Regions from separate parts of the Celeribacter ethanolicus genome, predicted to be linked through region 3. Evidence: riboswitches for the same ligand, from Rfam matches in the RefSeq annotation. Region 3 holds a riboswitch; each other region holds the start of a gene.
The links. A riboswitch is a leader RNA that binds a small molecule or an ion and turns the genes downstream of it on or off. The one in region 3 is predicted to bind cobalamin.

Region 1 (5,147 bases), 510 kb from region 3:
CATGCGATGAGCGCTTGGTCATCATGGTGATCCGCGCCGCCTCGACGGCGAGTTTCACCTCTTCGATGTCGGAACGCGCTGCGTCGAGATCGGGCAGATCTTTCACCGCCTTTTCCGCTTCGCGCAGGCGTTGCTCCGCGCCACGGGCCTCTTCCTCATGACGCGCCACGGCGAGGCCCAGGTTTTCGACTTTACCTTCGGCCAGGGTCTTTTCGTTCTCAACCTTCGACAGGGTCCGCGCCGCTTCCGACATCGCGCGATCCGCATCGCGGCGGGCCTCGCGGGCCATACGGTCTGCTTCGGTCAGACGGGTCAGTTCGGCCTTGAGATGCTCATGCGCCTGCGAGGCCCCCTCCGCCTTGGCCTCGGCCGCAACGAGTTCCTGTTTCAGATCTTCCAGCCGGTTGAGCTGTTGCAACCGCAGCGCGGCCGCCGACGGCGCATCCTCTGCCCCCGCGCGATAGCCGTCCCAGCGCCACATGTCGCCTTCCATGGACACCAAACGCTGGCCGGGTTCGAGATCGGCCTGCAACCGCGCGCCGTCTTCCGCCCGCACCAATCCGATCTGCGACAGACGACGCCCGAGAACCGGCGGGGCGGTGACATAGTCTTCCAGCGGCTCGACACCGTTGGGCAAGTCCTGATCGTCCGGGTAATCCGGCAGGGTGACCCAACCGGAGGCCTGATAGGCCTCAATCGCAGGCTGTCGCAAATCATCGGAAAGCGCGGCACCGAGCGCTTTTTCATATCCTGATTTGACCTTGACCAAATCGAGCAATTGCTTGCCGCCGATCTGATCACGGTCGAGCATTTTCGCCAAGGCGGCCACTTCGGCTTTGAGGGCCCCCACCTCGCCTTCGGCCTCAGAGCGCGCCGCACGGGCCAGAGCCTCGCGCGATTGCGCCTCGGTCCGGGCCTCGTCGGCCTCGATCAGCATCGCCTCGGCCTCTTCGGCACGGGCGACGGCTTCTTCCTGCCCGGCTTCGGCCTCTTCCAGTGCTTCAGCGGAACGCACAAGCGTCGACCGCGCCTCGTCCACGGCCCCACGGGCGCGATCCGCCTCGCCGCGCGCGCGGTCCAGCGTTTTGCGATTGTCCTCGACCAAGCGATTCGCAGACTGGTGCCGCGCCGCGAGACGGGCGACGTCTTCGGTCATCTGGGTCAGCGCGGTTTCGCGATCCGCCAGAATCTGGCTGGCTTCGGAGGCCTCCGCCGCCGCTTCGAGCAGGCGCGGCTCATGGCCGTCTGCGGCTTTGATCAGCTCGCGCTGCTCCCATTCGAGCCGGGCGATGGTTTCGCCCGCGTCCTTGTTGAGCTGTTCCTCCCGCGCCATATCGGCGACCAGTTGGTCGATCCGGCGCGACAGGGTTTCGATCATCTCGCGCGCACGCCGCTCCTCATCGGAAAGCTGATCCCGGGACACGGTGAGGCGCTGCAACACAGCGGCGGCAATCGCCTCCTCCTCGCGCAGGGGCGGCAGGGCCTCCTCGAAGCTTTCCCGTTGCTTGGCAGCATCGCGGGCGAGTCGTTCGGCCTCCGACGCCTGCCGCAACCGGGTGCGCAGGATGTCTTCGGCTTCTGCGCGGGCATGATCCGCATCGCGCCAGCGACGGTAATGCAAAAGCCCCTCGGCATGGCGCAGTTCAACGCCGATCTCGCGATAGCGCGCGGCTTGGCGGGCCTGACGGGCAAGCGAAGCCAATTGGCTCGCGAGCTGTTCGATCACGTCATCGACGCGGGCGAGGTTGGTTTCCGCGCCTTTGAGTTTCAGCTCCGCCTCGTGACGGCGCTGATAGAGGCCCGAAATCCCGGCGGCTTCCTCCAAGATGCGACGACGCGCTTTAGGTTTGGCGTTGATCAGCTCGGAGATTTGCCCCTGACGCACAAGCGCCGGCGAATGCGCACCGGTAGAGGCGTCGGCAAAGAGCATGGAGACGTCTCGCGCCCGCACGTCTTTCGTGTTTACCTTATAGGCGGAGCCGGCGTCGCGGGTGATGCGGCGGATGATCTCGACCGAGTCGCTGTCGTTAAACCCCGCGGGTGCGAGGCGTTCCGAGTTGTCGATCATCAGGCAGACTTCGGCGAAATTGCGCGCCGGACGGGTCGAGGCGCCAGCGAAGATCACGTCTTCCATGCCAGCACCGCGCATCGCCTTAGGGCGGTTCTCGCCCATCACCCAGCGCAGCGCCTCCAGGAGGTTCGACTTGCCACAACCGTTCGGCCCGACAACCCCCGTCAGCCCATCCGCGATCACGAGATCGGTGGGGTCCACAAAGCTTTTGAAACCGTTGAGACGCAGACGGGTGAAACGCAAAGGGACCTCTTCCTGATTCTTTCTGGAAGAAAACTGTTCGGGAGGCACGCGCGCGAGTCAACGGGTCTACCCCGAGATATGGGGAAAACGGCGAAGTTATCCACAAAATATCGCGCATTCACGGGGCTAGGGGGACCTGACCTTCCGGCAAGGCCCCGCAAAACGCTTGACCCTGCCATGCTGCACGCGCCAAATAGGCGCGTCATGGTTCCCCGAGACAGGCGCAAAAGCGTTCGGGGAGAAATGGGAATGTGGTGCGTGTGATCCATCCCGGAGCACAAGGCCACAGCCGCCCCCGCGACTGTAAGCGGTGAGTGCCCGTCGGCATACCACTGAGGGAAACCTTGGGAAGGTGACGAGAGCGCTTCGACCCGCGAGCCAGGAGACCAGCCCTGACCACATAACTCAACCCGCCGTCGGGGATGACGGCCATGGAGGATCATTCGATGCATATCGAACCCGGTATTGTCACCGGTGCGAAGATCGCACTGTCTTATGCCACCGCTGCGGGCGCTGGCCTTTACACTCTCAAGGAAAGCATCGGCGCGCTGCGCGATCAGGGCGTGGGGTCGTTTCTTGCCCGGACCGTGATTTCGACCGCCGCCGTTTTCGTGTTCTTTCAGGTCCTGCCGCATTACCCGGTGGGCGTCTCCGAGGTACACCTGATCCTCGGCTCGACACTGTTTCTGTTGTTCGGGGCGGCACCCGCCGCGCTGGGTCTGGCGCTCGGGCTTTTGGCGCAGGGCGTGTTTTTCGCCCCCTTCGATCTGCCGCAATATGGCATGAACGTCACCACGCTTCTGGTGCCTTTGTTCGGCATCAAGGCCGTGGCACAGCGCATCATCGCGCCGGATACGGCCTATGCTGATGTGTCCTACAAACAGGCGCTGGCGCTTTCGACCACCTATCAGGCGGGGATCGTGATCTGGGTCGGGTTCTGGGCGTTTTACGGTCAGGGTTTCTCGGCCGAAAGCCTTGCCGCGGTCGGCATGTTCGGCGGCGCCTATATGACCGTCATCATCCTTGAGCCGCTGGTGGATCTTGCCGTTCTGGCGGGTGCGAAAGCCATCAAGGGGCTGGGCAAGACCGGTCTCGTGTCCTCGCGCACGCTGTCGGCGTAAGCCGGTGCCGGGGCTTTGGCCCCGGCGTTTTTCAAAGGATACTGATATGGCAGCGAAAATTCCTGCAACCGTCGTGACGGGCTTTCTCGGCGCGGGCAAAACGACCCTGATCCGGCACATGTTGGCGAATGCCGAGGGCAAGCGCATTGCCCTGATCATCAACGAATTCGGCGATCTCGGCATTGATGGCGACATTCTCAAGGGGTGCGGCGACGCGACCTGTACGGATGAGGATGTGATGGAGCTGTCGAACGGCTGCATCTGTTGCACCGTGGCGGATGAATTTATCCCGACGATGCAGAAACTTCTGGCGCGCGAAGACAAGCCGGATCACATCGTGATTGAGACGTCCGGTCTTGCGTTGCCCCAGCCTTTGGTGCGCGCCTTCAACTGGCCGGAGATTTCGACACAGGTCACCGTCGATGGCGTCGTGACCGTGGTCGACGGCAAGGCGGTGGACGAGGGGCAGTTCGCCCATAACGTCGCCGCCGTGGATGCGCAGCGCAAGCTGGACGAGAACCTCGACCATGAGACACCACTGTCCGAATTGTTCGAGGATCAGATCGCCTGCGCCGACATGATCGTGGTAAACAAGGCGGATCTTTTGGGCGAGGATCAGGCGGAAGCACTGGTGCGCAAGCTCAAGGATGAGGCTCGACCGGGCGTGCATGTGCTGCGCGCGACCATGGGGGCTTTGCCGGTGGATGTGCTTTTGGGACAAGGGATCGGCGCCGAGGGCGATCTTGAGGCCCGCCACGAGGTGCATCACCACCATCACGACAATCATGATGATGACGACCACCACGACGATCATCCCCATGAGCACGGCCATGACGAGTTCGAGAGCTTCGTGGTGATCCGGCCCGAGATCGAGGACCCGAAAACCTTTGCCGAACAGGTCGCCAAGGTGATCCGGGACCATGACATCCTGCGGCTCAAGGGGTTTGTCGCGGTCAAGGACAAGCCGATGCGCCTGACGCTTCAGGCCGTCGGCCCGCGCGTCGACAGCTATTTCGATCAGCCCTTCGGCACCGCACCACGGCTGTCGCAGCTTGTCGTCATCGGCGAGGCGGGGCTCGACCGCGCCGCGATCGAAGCCGCGTTGAAAGCGTAAAGGGAAGGCCGTCAGTCGGCCTTCTTCTTATCCGCAGCCGCTTTCATCCGCGCCAGAAGTTCGGCTTTCGGCGTTTGTTTGCCTTTCGGCTGCTGGCGTTTGTGCTCGCCATGTTTCGGCGCGCCGGAGAGCTTTTTCGGCCCGCCCATTTTCGAATAATCCATCGGAGACCTCTTTGGAGTTTTCCGAGCAATGCCCCGAAACGCGGGGCGTGACAAGGAGAAGCGATGCATCTGCTCGCCGCCACCCCCGGTTCGATCGACGACGGCAGCGAGGCCGTGGACCTTGGACAAAGCCCCGCCGATCTGGTGGTGATCTCGGCGGCGGACACCGAGCTTGCGCTTTTGTCTGAGGCCCGTGCCGCGATGACGGAGGCGCCGACGCTGCGGCTTGCCTCGCTCCTGCATCTGCGTCACCCGATGTCGGTCGATCTGCATCTCGACACATGCGCCACCAAATCCCGGATGGTGATCGCGCGCGTGCTGGGCGGGGCCGGGTACTGGACCTATGGGCTCGCCCAATATGCTGCGCGATTGCATGAGGCAGGCGTGGCCTTCGTGGCCCTTCCCGGCGATGACAAACCCGATGCGGAGCTTGC
Region 2 (5,147 bases), 940 kb from region 3:
GGTCGTCGTTGAACTCAGAGGCCTCGTTGACCTGCAAAATCTCGGAGCAGAGGTTCGACATGTTGATCCGGCCCGCGATCGGGTTCATCCGGTTCACCGTGTCCTCGAACATGATGTAGGGATAGCCGCTTTCGAACTGAATCTCCGCGATGGTTTGGAAGAATTCCCGCGCGTTGATTTTTTTCTTGTGGATGCGTTTGTCATCCACCATGTCCTCATATTTCTCGGTGACCGAGATTTCGGAGAAGGGCACGCCGTAGACTTTCTCCACGTCATGCGGAGAGAAGAGATACATGTCGGCGTTTTTCTTCGCGAGTTCAAAGGTCACGTCGGGGATCACCACGCCAAGAGAGAGCGTCTTGATGCGGATTTTCTCGTCGGCGTTTTCGCGTTTGGTGTCCAAGAACCGCATAATATCAGGGTGGTGCGCGTTCAGGTACACGGCGCCGGCACCTTGACGTGCGCCCAATTGGTTGGCGTAGGAAAAGCTGTCTTCCAACAGCTTCATCACCGGAATGACGCCCGAAGACTGGTTCTCGATGCCTTTGATCGGCGCGCCGTGCTCGCGGATGTTGGTCAGCAAAAGCGCTACACCGCCGCCGCGTTTCGACAGTTGCAGCGCGGAGTTGATGCCGCGGCCGATGCTTTCCATGTTGTCTTCGAGACGCAGAAGAAAGCACGAGATCAACTCGCCACGGGATTTCTTGCCGGCGTTCAAAAACGTCGGTGTTGCGGGCTGGAACCGGCCCGACAGCATTTCGTCCATGAAGGACAGAGCCAGCGCCTCGTCACCGCGCGCCAGAGCCAGCGCGGTCATCACCACACGGTCCTCATAGCGCTCAAGATAGCGCTGACCGTCGCGGGTCTTCAGCGTGTAGGAGGTGTAATATTTGAAGGCGCCGAGGAAGGTCGGGAAGCGGAATTTCTTGGCATAGGCCTCGTCCCAGATCTTGCGCATAAAGTTCTTGGAATATTGGTCCAGAACCTCCTCCTCATAGTAGCCTTCCTCCACGAGATAGCCGAGCTTCTCGTCGAGCGAGTGAAAGAACACGGTGTTCTGGTTCACATGCTGCAAAAAATACTGCCGCGCGGCCATGCGGTCGGCCTCGAACCGGATATGACCATCGGCGTCATAGAGGTTCAGCATGGCGTTCAAAGCGTGGTAATCGAGACCGTTCAGGTCGCTGTCGAGCATGGCTCCATCCCCAATTTTTCCAATCCCGCACGCACGCGGGTCAAATCCCTGTCAAATCCCGCCAACTCGAATTTATAGAGCAGCGGGACATTGCATTTGCGGGCGATGACGTCGCCCGAACTGGCAAACAATGTGCCGAAATTCCGATTGCCCGTGCCGATCACGCCCACAAGATGCGCGCGGTTCGCCACATCGTTGAGAAACCGGATCACCTGTTTCGGCACCGCACCGCGCCCTTCGCCATCCGCATAGGTCGGACAGATCAAAACAAAAGACCGGGTCGCGGCAGGCATTGCCTCTTTCGGAGAGATCGGGATGCGTTTGGCGCCAAGTCCAAGCCGCTCCACGAAGCGCACCGTGTTGCCCGAGGCCGATGAGTAAAAGATGATCTCCGGGACGTTCTCTGGGACGCTGGGCGGTCGTACCTCTGCGCCCATCGGATCAGGACAGGCGGGCGATCATATCCGGGCGAAACCCGGACCAGTGATCCTCACCGGCCACCACAACCGGCGCCTGACGGTAGCCGAGACCGGTAACATGGCTCATCGCATCGTCATCCTGCGTCAGGTCGATGATGTCATAGGAGATGCCTTTCGCGTCGAGCGCACGGGTCGTCGCGGTACACTGCACACAGGCCGGTTTGGAATAGACGGTGATGCTCATTTTGTCCTCTCGCTTTTCATTCAGCCGAGGACGCGCACGGAAAACCCGTATCACACGCCCCCGAACCCTCCGTTCGTGGTCACTTCATGCTTCCGGCAGGTCTCCTGACTTGCGGGTCGCAGCATTGGCTGGCCTTCCCGGGCAAAGGCCCAGTGGCATGATCAGCCGTGCTCACCGCTTACAGTTACGGGGGTAGCGCCGGATTTTCACCGATCTTCCCTCTTAGCTATCGACTCATGTCGATAGAACCGAAGCAACATCATATAGCTTCTTGGAGCGGCATACTGTCAACATATAGATAGCGCTTGACAGGGATTTCCTGAGTCTCACCGAAGACTCGCTGGCTCCCTTGCCCCGGCACGGCGGAAGGCTTATGCACATCCGCACAGTGGGATTTCAGCGCGAAAGGCCAGAGCCATGGCGAATTTTCTGTATCAAAACGACCTCCCCGACGATCTCGATCTTGGCCCCGTGGTGGCGATTGATTGCGAAACCATGGGACTGAACCCGCATCGCGACCGCCTCTGCCTCGTGCAAATGTCCGGCGGTGACGGCAATGCCCATCTCGTACAGGTGTCACGCGGCCAGACTGAGACCCCCAACCTGTGCAAGATGCTGGCCGACCCGAAGGTGCTGAAACTTTTCCACTTCGGGCGCTTCGACATCGCGGCGATGTATCACACCTTCGGCACGCTCGCGCAGCCGGTCTACTGCACCAAAATCGCCTCGAAACTGGTGCGCACCTTCACTGATCGGCACGGCCTCAAGAACCTGCTCGAACAATTGCTCAAGGTCGACATTTCGAAATACCAGCAGATGAGCGACTGGGGAGCCGAGGAGCTGACCGCCGCCCAGCTCGATTACGCCGCCTCCGACGTGCTCTATCTGCACCAGTTGCGCGACAAGCTGAACGCCATGCTCGAACGCGAAGGCCGGATGGAGATTGCGCAATCCTGCTTCGATTTCCTGCCGACCCGCGCCAAGCTCGATCTCGAAGGCTGGCCCGAGATCGACATTTTCTCTCACTGACATCCCCACGGAGCGTCACGACATGACACAGCCCGTCACTTTCCTCGACACCGCCCGCCGTGTGATCCGGCAGGAGGCCGATGCGCTCGGGCTTCTGGCCGACAGTCTCGGCGCGGAATTCACCGGAGCGGTCGAAACGATCCTCGCCGCAAAGGGTCGCACCATCGTCACCGGCATGGGCAAATCCGGCCATATCGCCCGCAAGATCGCGGCCACCTTGGCGTCGACCGGCACCCCCGCGCATTTCGTTCATCCGGCAGAAGCGAGCCATGGCGATCTGGGCATGATCGGCGACGGAGATGTGTGCCTCGTGCTGTCGAATTCCGGGGAAACACCGGAGCTGGCGGACGTGATCGCCTACACACGTCGGTTCAAGATTCCGATGATCGGGGTCGCCTCGAACCCCGACAGCTCGCTCATCCGGGCCTGCGATGTGGCTCTGATCCTGCCGAAGGCGGCTGAGGCCTGCGGTCATGGCATCGTACCGACCACCTCGACCACGATGACGCTGGCGCTTGGCGATGCCATTGCCGTTGCTCTCATGGAACATCGCGCCTTCACCGCCGACAATTTCCGCGTCCTGCATCCGGGCGGGAAACTTGGCGCGCGTCTCACCAAAGTGCGCGCGCTGATGCACACCAACATGCCGCTCGTGACCGCAGAAACCCCGATGCGCGACGCGCTTTCGGTGATTTCGGACAAAGGCTTTGGCGTGGTCGGCATCGTCGATGCGCAAGGCCAGCTCACGGGGATCATCACCGACGGCGACCTGCGACGCCATATCGACGGGCTTCTGGAAAAAACTGCGGGCGAGATCATGACCAAGGGGCCGATGACCATCACCGCCGATGCGCTGGCCGAAAAGGCCGTGGCGCGCATGGATGAGCGTGCGATCACCTGTCTCTTTGTGCGGGAAACTGCCGATGACGGACGTCCCTGCGGGATTCTGAAGATTCAGGACTGTCTTCGCGCCGGGGTCGTGTAAGACGTCCTTATGGCGCGGTTCGATAACTCCTATTCCAAATTCGTGGCCTTTGCGAAGGTCGCCTTACCGTTGGCGAGCCTCGCGCTTTTGGCGACGCTCTTTCTCTTTGCCCGCGGCAAGGAAATCGGCATCTCGATCCCCTATGCCGATGTGGATCTCGAGACCCTCGCCCGTGAACAGCGTATCGAGGGGCCGTCCTTTGCGACCGTGACGCGCGATGGGGCCGAGCTTGAGATCTCCGCCGATGTCGTACGCCCGGACCTGTCGACCCCGGATGTGATCAATTCCACCATCGTACGCGGCGCGCTCAGGATGCCGGATAACGGTTCCGTGACGCTCAAGGCCGATGACGGCGTGATCGACGGCCCCGCCCAGATCGCGGAACTGTCCGGCCATGTGGAGATCGAAACCTCCACCGGTTACACGATCACCTCCGAACGGATCGCCACGCTCCTCGATGTGTCGAAGATCGAAAGTCCCGGAAGTGTCGAGGCGACCGGTCCCGCAGGCGATCTGACAGCCGGTTCCATGGAAATTTCACAGGATCCGGAGACCGATGCCTACCTTCTGGTTTTCAAGAACGGCGTGAAGCTGATATATCAGCCCTGATTTTCGAGGATTTGCACGTGCCCACCATCCGGACTCTTTCGCTCAGTTGCGCCCTGGCCCTTGCGCTCACCCTTCCCGGCCTGCCGTCGATGGCACAGGGCACGCAGATCGCCTTCGGGGGGATCAGGCACGACAGCGCCCTGCCCGTCGAGATCACCTCCGACGAACTCAGCGTCGACCAGAACACCGGTCAGGCGATCTTCACCGGCAATGTCGTGATCGGCCAAGGCACGATGCGGCTCGCCGCCCGGACCGTCGAGGTGATCTATGCCAGCGACACCAGCCAGATCGCCCGGCTGCTGGCTTCCGGTGGCGTGACGATCACCAAAGAAGGCGAAGCCGCCGAGGCGCAAAACGCCGAATACAATCTCGAATCAGGCACCGTGACCCTGACCGGCAGCGTGCTTTTGACCCAAGGGAACAGCGTGATGTCCGGAGAACGCATGGTGATCGACCTGAACACCGGCACCGGTCGCATGGACGGGCGTGTCAGAACCATCCTGCAATCCGGCTCACAAACCGGGGCCGATCAATGAGCGACACCACCGGGCTGAAGGTCCGCAATCTGCGCAAGGGCTATCGCAAACGGACGGTGATCCGCGACGTGTCGCTCGATCTCGAACGCGGTGAGGTCGTCGCCCTTCTGGGGCCGAACGGCTCCGGGAA
Region 3 (5,147 bases):
GCCGAGGGCGGCGGAGGCGGAGATGCCGATCACGCCCGGTTCGGCCAGCGGATTGCGCAGATAGCCCTGCATCGCCGCGCCCGACAGGCCGAGGCTCACGCCGACCATGATGCCCAGAAACGCACGCGGCAAACGGATTTCGCGCATCACCATGCTGAGCGGCCCGTCGCTGTCGCGCACGAGTGCTGCGAGGCTTTCCAGAGGGCCGACTTCGATCACCCCGACAACCAGGGACAGCGCGAAAAGCAGGGCGACAAGCAGGCTCAAAGCCGTGATCAGAACGGGATATTTCATTGGGTTTCCAACCTCTCGCGCTCCTCGCGCAGCCGCTCGACGGCCCCGATCACGGCGGGCAGGCCACAGACCCAGTCGCGATCCTGCATCGCCATGTGACCGCCGGTCAGTTGCGTCAGGGCCGGGTGATGCAGCACCTCCTCGGCGCGGGCATAGCCAGCCTGACCCCGGCCCGAGATCACCAGATCGGGATCGGCCATGATCAACGCCTCAAGGGGCAGAAAGCCGCCATGGGGCAGGCCGAGCTCCGTGGCCAGGGTATGGAACCCGGCGGCGTCGATGATCTCTCCTGCGAGACTTTCGGCGCCGGTGCTGTAGCCATTGGCGGCATAGGTGGCGGCTGTGGGGCGCTCTTCGGTGGGGCGGATTTGCGCCGGACTTATGTCGGACAAGCGTCGGGCAAAATCGTCGGCGATCTCGCGTGCTTCCTCTTCGCGCCCGAGGGCTGCGCCCATCTTCAGGACGTTGGCTTCGATGTCATCGAGGGAGCGCGCGGGGGCGAATTCGACGACCTCGATGCCGAGACGCCGCAGCATGGAGACGGTGGCCCGCGCAGTGTACTGACCGGCGACGACCAGATCGGGGTTCAAGAGGTAAATTTCTTCGGCCTGACCGTGATTGACCGGATAGCTTTCCGCCTCTGCGACCATTACCGACGAGTTCGGGTCGCGGGAATAGGCGGTGATCGAGACGAGCTGGCCGGGAGCCGCGAGCATCATGGCGAGCTGATCGGTGCAGAGATTGACCGAGACGACACGCGCGGGTGCTGTTGCGCTCTCCCCGGCAAAACCCGCCGCCCCCGATAAGAGGGCGACGGTCAAGGTTATGATCCCGGAAAAACGCACTCAGAAGGACGCTTTGAGACCGAGATAGGCGGAACGCCCCGGCGTGTTGTAGCCGCCGGCGGTCTCGTAATCCTCGTCGGTGAGGTTCTCGATCCGCAGCGACAGCGCGGTCGCATCGTTGAGCTTGTAGGTCATGCCGGCGTTGACCAGCGTGTAATCGCCCACCTTGTGATCGGCGGGGGCATAGGCGCTCGGCACGACATCGGCGACATATTGTACGGTGAACTGGCCGCTGATGCGGTCGTTCAGCAGGGCGTCGATGCCGACGACCAGATCGTGACGCGGGACGCGTTCGGCGCGGGCCCCGGCGGTTTTCGCATCGGTATAGGTGTAATTGCCGAAAAGGGAGATGCGATCGGAGAAGGCATACTGGCCGGAAAGCTCGACGCCTTTGGAGGTCGTGGTGCCCTTGACCTGATTGTAGGTCGAGGTCGCGAAATCGTAGTCGATCCTGTCCTCGATCTCGGTGTAGAACAGCGTACCTTTGAGGAAATCCGTGTCACTGAACCGACGTTCGAGGCCGAGTTCGGCGCTTTGGCTGGTTTCCTCTTTCAGGTCTTCCTTGCCGTAGGAGCTGTAGCGTTCATAGAGAGAGGGCGCGCGGAAACCGGTGCCGAGTACGGCGCGCAGGGTCCAGTCGGGCGCGACTTCCCAGGCGGCGGCAAGACGGCCGGAGATGTGATCGCCGAAATCGGAGTGATCGTCATAGCGCAGCGCCACGGAGAGATCGAGCGTGTCCATCGGCGCCAAGAGCCATTCGGCCTTGGCGGAGAAGGTGTCATCGCCCCCCTTGGTTTCCGTGAGCGAGCCGCCGGCTTGCAGGTCGTTCAGGGTGAAATCCTCTTCGGTGTATTCGAGACCGAAGGACAGGGTGGAGGCGGCGGACAGTTCGGCACTGCCAAGATAGTCGACGGAGCGCCGTTTGCCGGAGAAGTCCCGGGTGTAACCGACCGGGGCGAGCGGGTCGGAGCGGTCGATGTCGAACAGGGAGACGCCGATTTCGTGCTGAACCATACCGGTGTCGAACCGGGTGTAGGCGCGCAGCCCCTTGCTGTCGTTGGTGGTGTAGCCGCTGGGGGCCGTTGCGGAGCGGTCAAAATCCGCCTCGGAGGTCATGTAGAGACCGGTCAGACCCACGGTCACGACATCGCTGAGATCCTGTTCCAGACCGAAGGTGAGGTTGGTGCCCTCGAACCCGTCCTTTTCGTCATTGCCCGGACGGTTGGTGAACCCGTCGGTTTTCATATGCGACAGGTTGAAATAGAGCATGCCACTGTCGCTTTCCATTTTGGTGGAAAGACCTGCAGCATATGTGTTGTCGCTGCCTGCGGTGAGTTCGACGGTGGTGTTATAACCCGGTGCGACGGCATTGTCGGTGCGGATGTCGATGAGGCCCGCGACGGCCTCGGAGCCGTAAAGCGCCGATTGCGAGCCTTTGACCACTTCGATGGAGGAGATGCCGAACCCGATTAGGCCGTTGAAGTCGTAGGCGATCTTGTTGCCGGTCATGTCGGTGACATCAATGCCGTTGATGCGTGTGGCAACATAGGCGGAGGGCAGGCCGCGGATGCGCAGGGAGGAGGAGGACCCGATGCCGCCGTTGCTGGAGTAAGAAAGCCCGGGAAGCCTGTCGAGCAGGGTGAGTGCCGGCACTGCGGCGTCCGGGATGGCTGCGGCGTCGAGTTTTTCCACCGTCGCGCCGGTCTTGCTGGCGGGGACGGGGGTGAGGCTGCCGGAGATGATGATCTCGTCGAGTTGGTAGGGGGTCTCTTCGAAGCTTTGGGCGAGCGCCGAAAGCGGCAGGGTGAGTGCTACGGTGGCCAGAAGCGACACGCGCAGGCTGTGTTTGACAGACATATGTCAATCCTCATGGAACGGGGGATGCCCCGTCGGTTGAAACGCGTCCATCGGAGGAGACCTCCGCAGACAGTGAGAGCGTCACCGCTGCGGATATGCCGCTTCCGTGGCGCGCCCCGCGCCCGGGAAAGGGTGATCATCCAAGCAGGTCTCCTGGCTCACGGATCTCGGCGACAGCCAGCCTTCCCGGGGGAGATCCCAGTGGCTCTGGTTGGCTTCGCTCACCGCTCACAGTTGCGGGGGCAGCCACGGCTTCGGACGCGCGCGATTGTGCCGGACCGTTCCGTGTTCCCTTTTCATCCGGCTGGGCCGGAACTTGAACGGGTGCAGAAAAGCGAACTGGCCGGAGAAGTCAAGATTCTCCGGCCAGTTCTTTGGTCTCGTCACGTTGCGGAAGGGCGTTTAACGCTTCTTCTTCATCGCATCGAGAAGCGCCGCACCAAAGGCACCCTGGCTCTCGGAGGCTCGGGGTTTGGACGCGTTGCCGCCACGGGGTTTGCCGCCGTATCCGCCTTTGCCGCCCGCATTGCCGCGCGGTTGCTGTGCGCTGCGGTCCTGTTTGCTCTTGTCTTGTTGGCCTCTGTCTTGCGCGCCGTCCTCCTTGCGCATAGACAGGCCGATGCGTTTGCGCGGGATGTCGACCTCGGTCACCCGCACCGACACGATGTCCCCCGCCTTCACCACCTCATGCGGGTCTTTCACGAACCTGTCGGCCAATTGGCTGACATGCACCAACCCGTCCTGATGCACGCCGATGTCGACGAAGGCGCCGAAGGCGGCAACGTTGGTGACCGTGCCCTCAAGCCGCATGCCGGGTTTCAGATCCTTGATGTCCTCGACCCCGTCGGTAAATGTCGCGGTCTTGAACTCCGGGCGCGGGTCGCGGCCCGGTTTTTCCAACTCGGTGAAAATGTCGCGCACGGTCGGCAGGCCGAAGTCCCCGGTGACGAATTGCTCGGCTCGCAGCCCTTTGAGCGCCGTCGGATTGCCCATGATCTCGCGCATGTCGCGGCCACAGGCTTTGACGATTTCGCGCGCCACGTCATAGGCTTCGGGGTGCACGGAGGAGGCGTCGAGTGGCTCATCTCCCTCGCGGATGCGCAAGAACCCCGCACATTGTTCAAAGGCTTTCGGGCCCAAACCAGACACTTTCAAAAGCGCCTTGCGCGACGGAAATGCGCCATGAATGTCGCGATGGGTGACGATGCTCTGGGCCAGAGACGGGCCGAGACCGGCGACCTGTGCCAAGAGTGGCGCGGAGGCCATGTTGAGGTCCACCCCCACAGCGTTCACGGCATCCTCGACCACCGCTTCGAGCGCCTGCGACAGGCGGCGCTGGTCGACGTCGTGCTGATACTGGCCGACGCCGATGCTTTCGGGCGTGATCTTCACCAGTTCCGCCAGCGGGTCCTGCAAGCGACGTGCAATCGACACGGCACCACGAAGCGACACGTCGAGATCAGGGAATTCCTGCGCTGCGAGTTCCGAGGCGGAATAGACCGAGGCGCCCGCCTCGGACACCACAACCTTGGTCGGGGCTTTCACGCCCGGCGGCAGGAGTTTCAGCGTCTCGCCCACCAGCTTCTCGGTCTCCCGGCTGGCCGTGCCGTTGCCGATGGCAATCAACCCGACGCCGTGACGGGTCACCAAGTCGATGATCTTCGCCTCCGCCCCGCGCACGTCCATTTTCGGCTGGAACGGGTAGAGCGTCGCAGTTTCCAACAGCTTTCCGGTGGCGTCGACCACGGCGGCTTTGACGCCCGTTCGGATGCCCGGATCGAGGCCGAGGGTGGCCTTGGCACCGGCGGGGGCGGCCAGCAAAAGGTCTTTGAGGTTGCGCGAAAACACGGTGATCGCGTCCTCATGCGCGCGCTGGCGCAGTTCGCCCAGAAGGTCGATGTGCAGCGAGATCGCGAATTTCACCCGCCACGCCCAGCGTGCCACGGTGCGCAGCCACAGATCGCCCGGTTGTTCGGTCGAAGTGCCCAGATAAGACGCGACCATGGCAATGGCGCGGTCGGCACCGGCCTCAGGCTCGGGTGCGATCTCCATAGTGACGATCTCTTCCTTGGCGGCGCGCAGGATCGCCAAGGCGCGGTGCGACGCGATGTCGGACCATTTTTCGGAATGGTCGAAATAGTCGGAAAACTT

Region 1: another riboswitch for cobalamin. It lies ahead of CEW89_RS14640 (energy-coupling factor ABC transporter permease); the one in region 3 lies ahead of CEW89_RS17185 (TonB-dependent receptor plug domain-containing protein).
Region 2: another riboswitch for cobalamin. It lies ahead of nrdH (glutaredoxin-like protein NrdH); the one in region 3 lies ahead of CEW89_RS17185 (TonB-dependent receptor plug domain-containing protein).

The regions. Positions count from the first base shown of each region.
Region 1 is NZ_CP022196.1:2,983,509-2,988,655, reverse strand. Features, by position in the region: gene smc (chromosome segregation protein SMC) at 1-2,314, opposite strand, end outside; cobalamin riboswitch at 2,503-2,723, shown strand; gene CEW89_RS14640 (energy-coupling factor ABC transporter permease) at 2,761-3,435, shown strand; gene cobW (cobalamin biosynthesis protein CobW) at 3,482-4,549, shown strand; gene CEW89_RS21075 (hypothetical protein) at 4,561-4,713, opposite strand; gene cobN (cobaltochelatase subunit CobN) at 4,777-5,147, shown strand, end outside.
Region 2 is NZ_CP022196.1:2,552,560-2,557,706, forward strand. Features, by position in the region: gene nrdE (class 1b ribonucleoside-diphosphate reductase subunit alpha) at 1-1,195, opposite strand, end outside; gene nrdI (class Ib ribonucleoside-diphosphate reductase assembly flavoprotein NrdI) at 1,177-1,632, opposite strand; gene nrdH (glutaredoxin-like protein NrdH) at 1,637-1,858, opposite strand; cobalamin riboswitch at 1,936-2,126, opposite strand; gene CEW89_RS12580 (ribonuclease D) at 2,276-2,887, shown strand; gene CEW89_RS12585 (KpsF/GutQ family sugar-phosphate isomerase) at 2,910-3,872, shown strand; gene lptC (LPS export ABC transporter periplasmic protein LptC) at 3,882-4,481, shown strand; gene lptA (lipopolysaccharide transport periplasmic protein LptA) at 4,499-5,017, shown strand; gene lptB (LPS export ABC transporter ATP-binding protein) at 5,014-5,147, shown strand, end outside.
Region 3 is NZ_CP022196.1:3,497,337-3,502,483, forward strand. Features, by position in the region: gene CEW89_RS17175 (FecCD family ABC transporter permease) at 1-294, opposite strand, end outside; gene CEW89_RS17180 (ABC transporter substrate-binding protein) at 291-1,115, opposite strand; gene CEW89_RS17185 (TonB-dependent receptor plug domain-containing protein) at 1,140-2,996, opposite strand; cobalamin riboswitch at 3,123-3,331, opposite strand; gene CEW89_RS17190 (Tex family protein) at 3,399-5,147, opposite strand, start outside.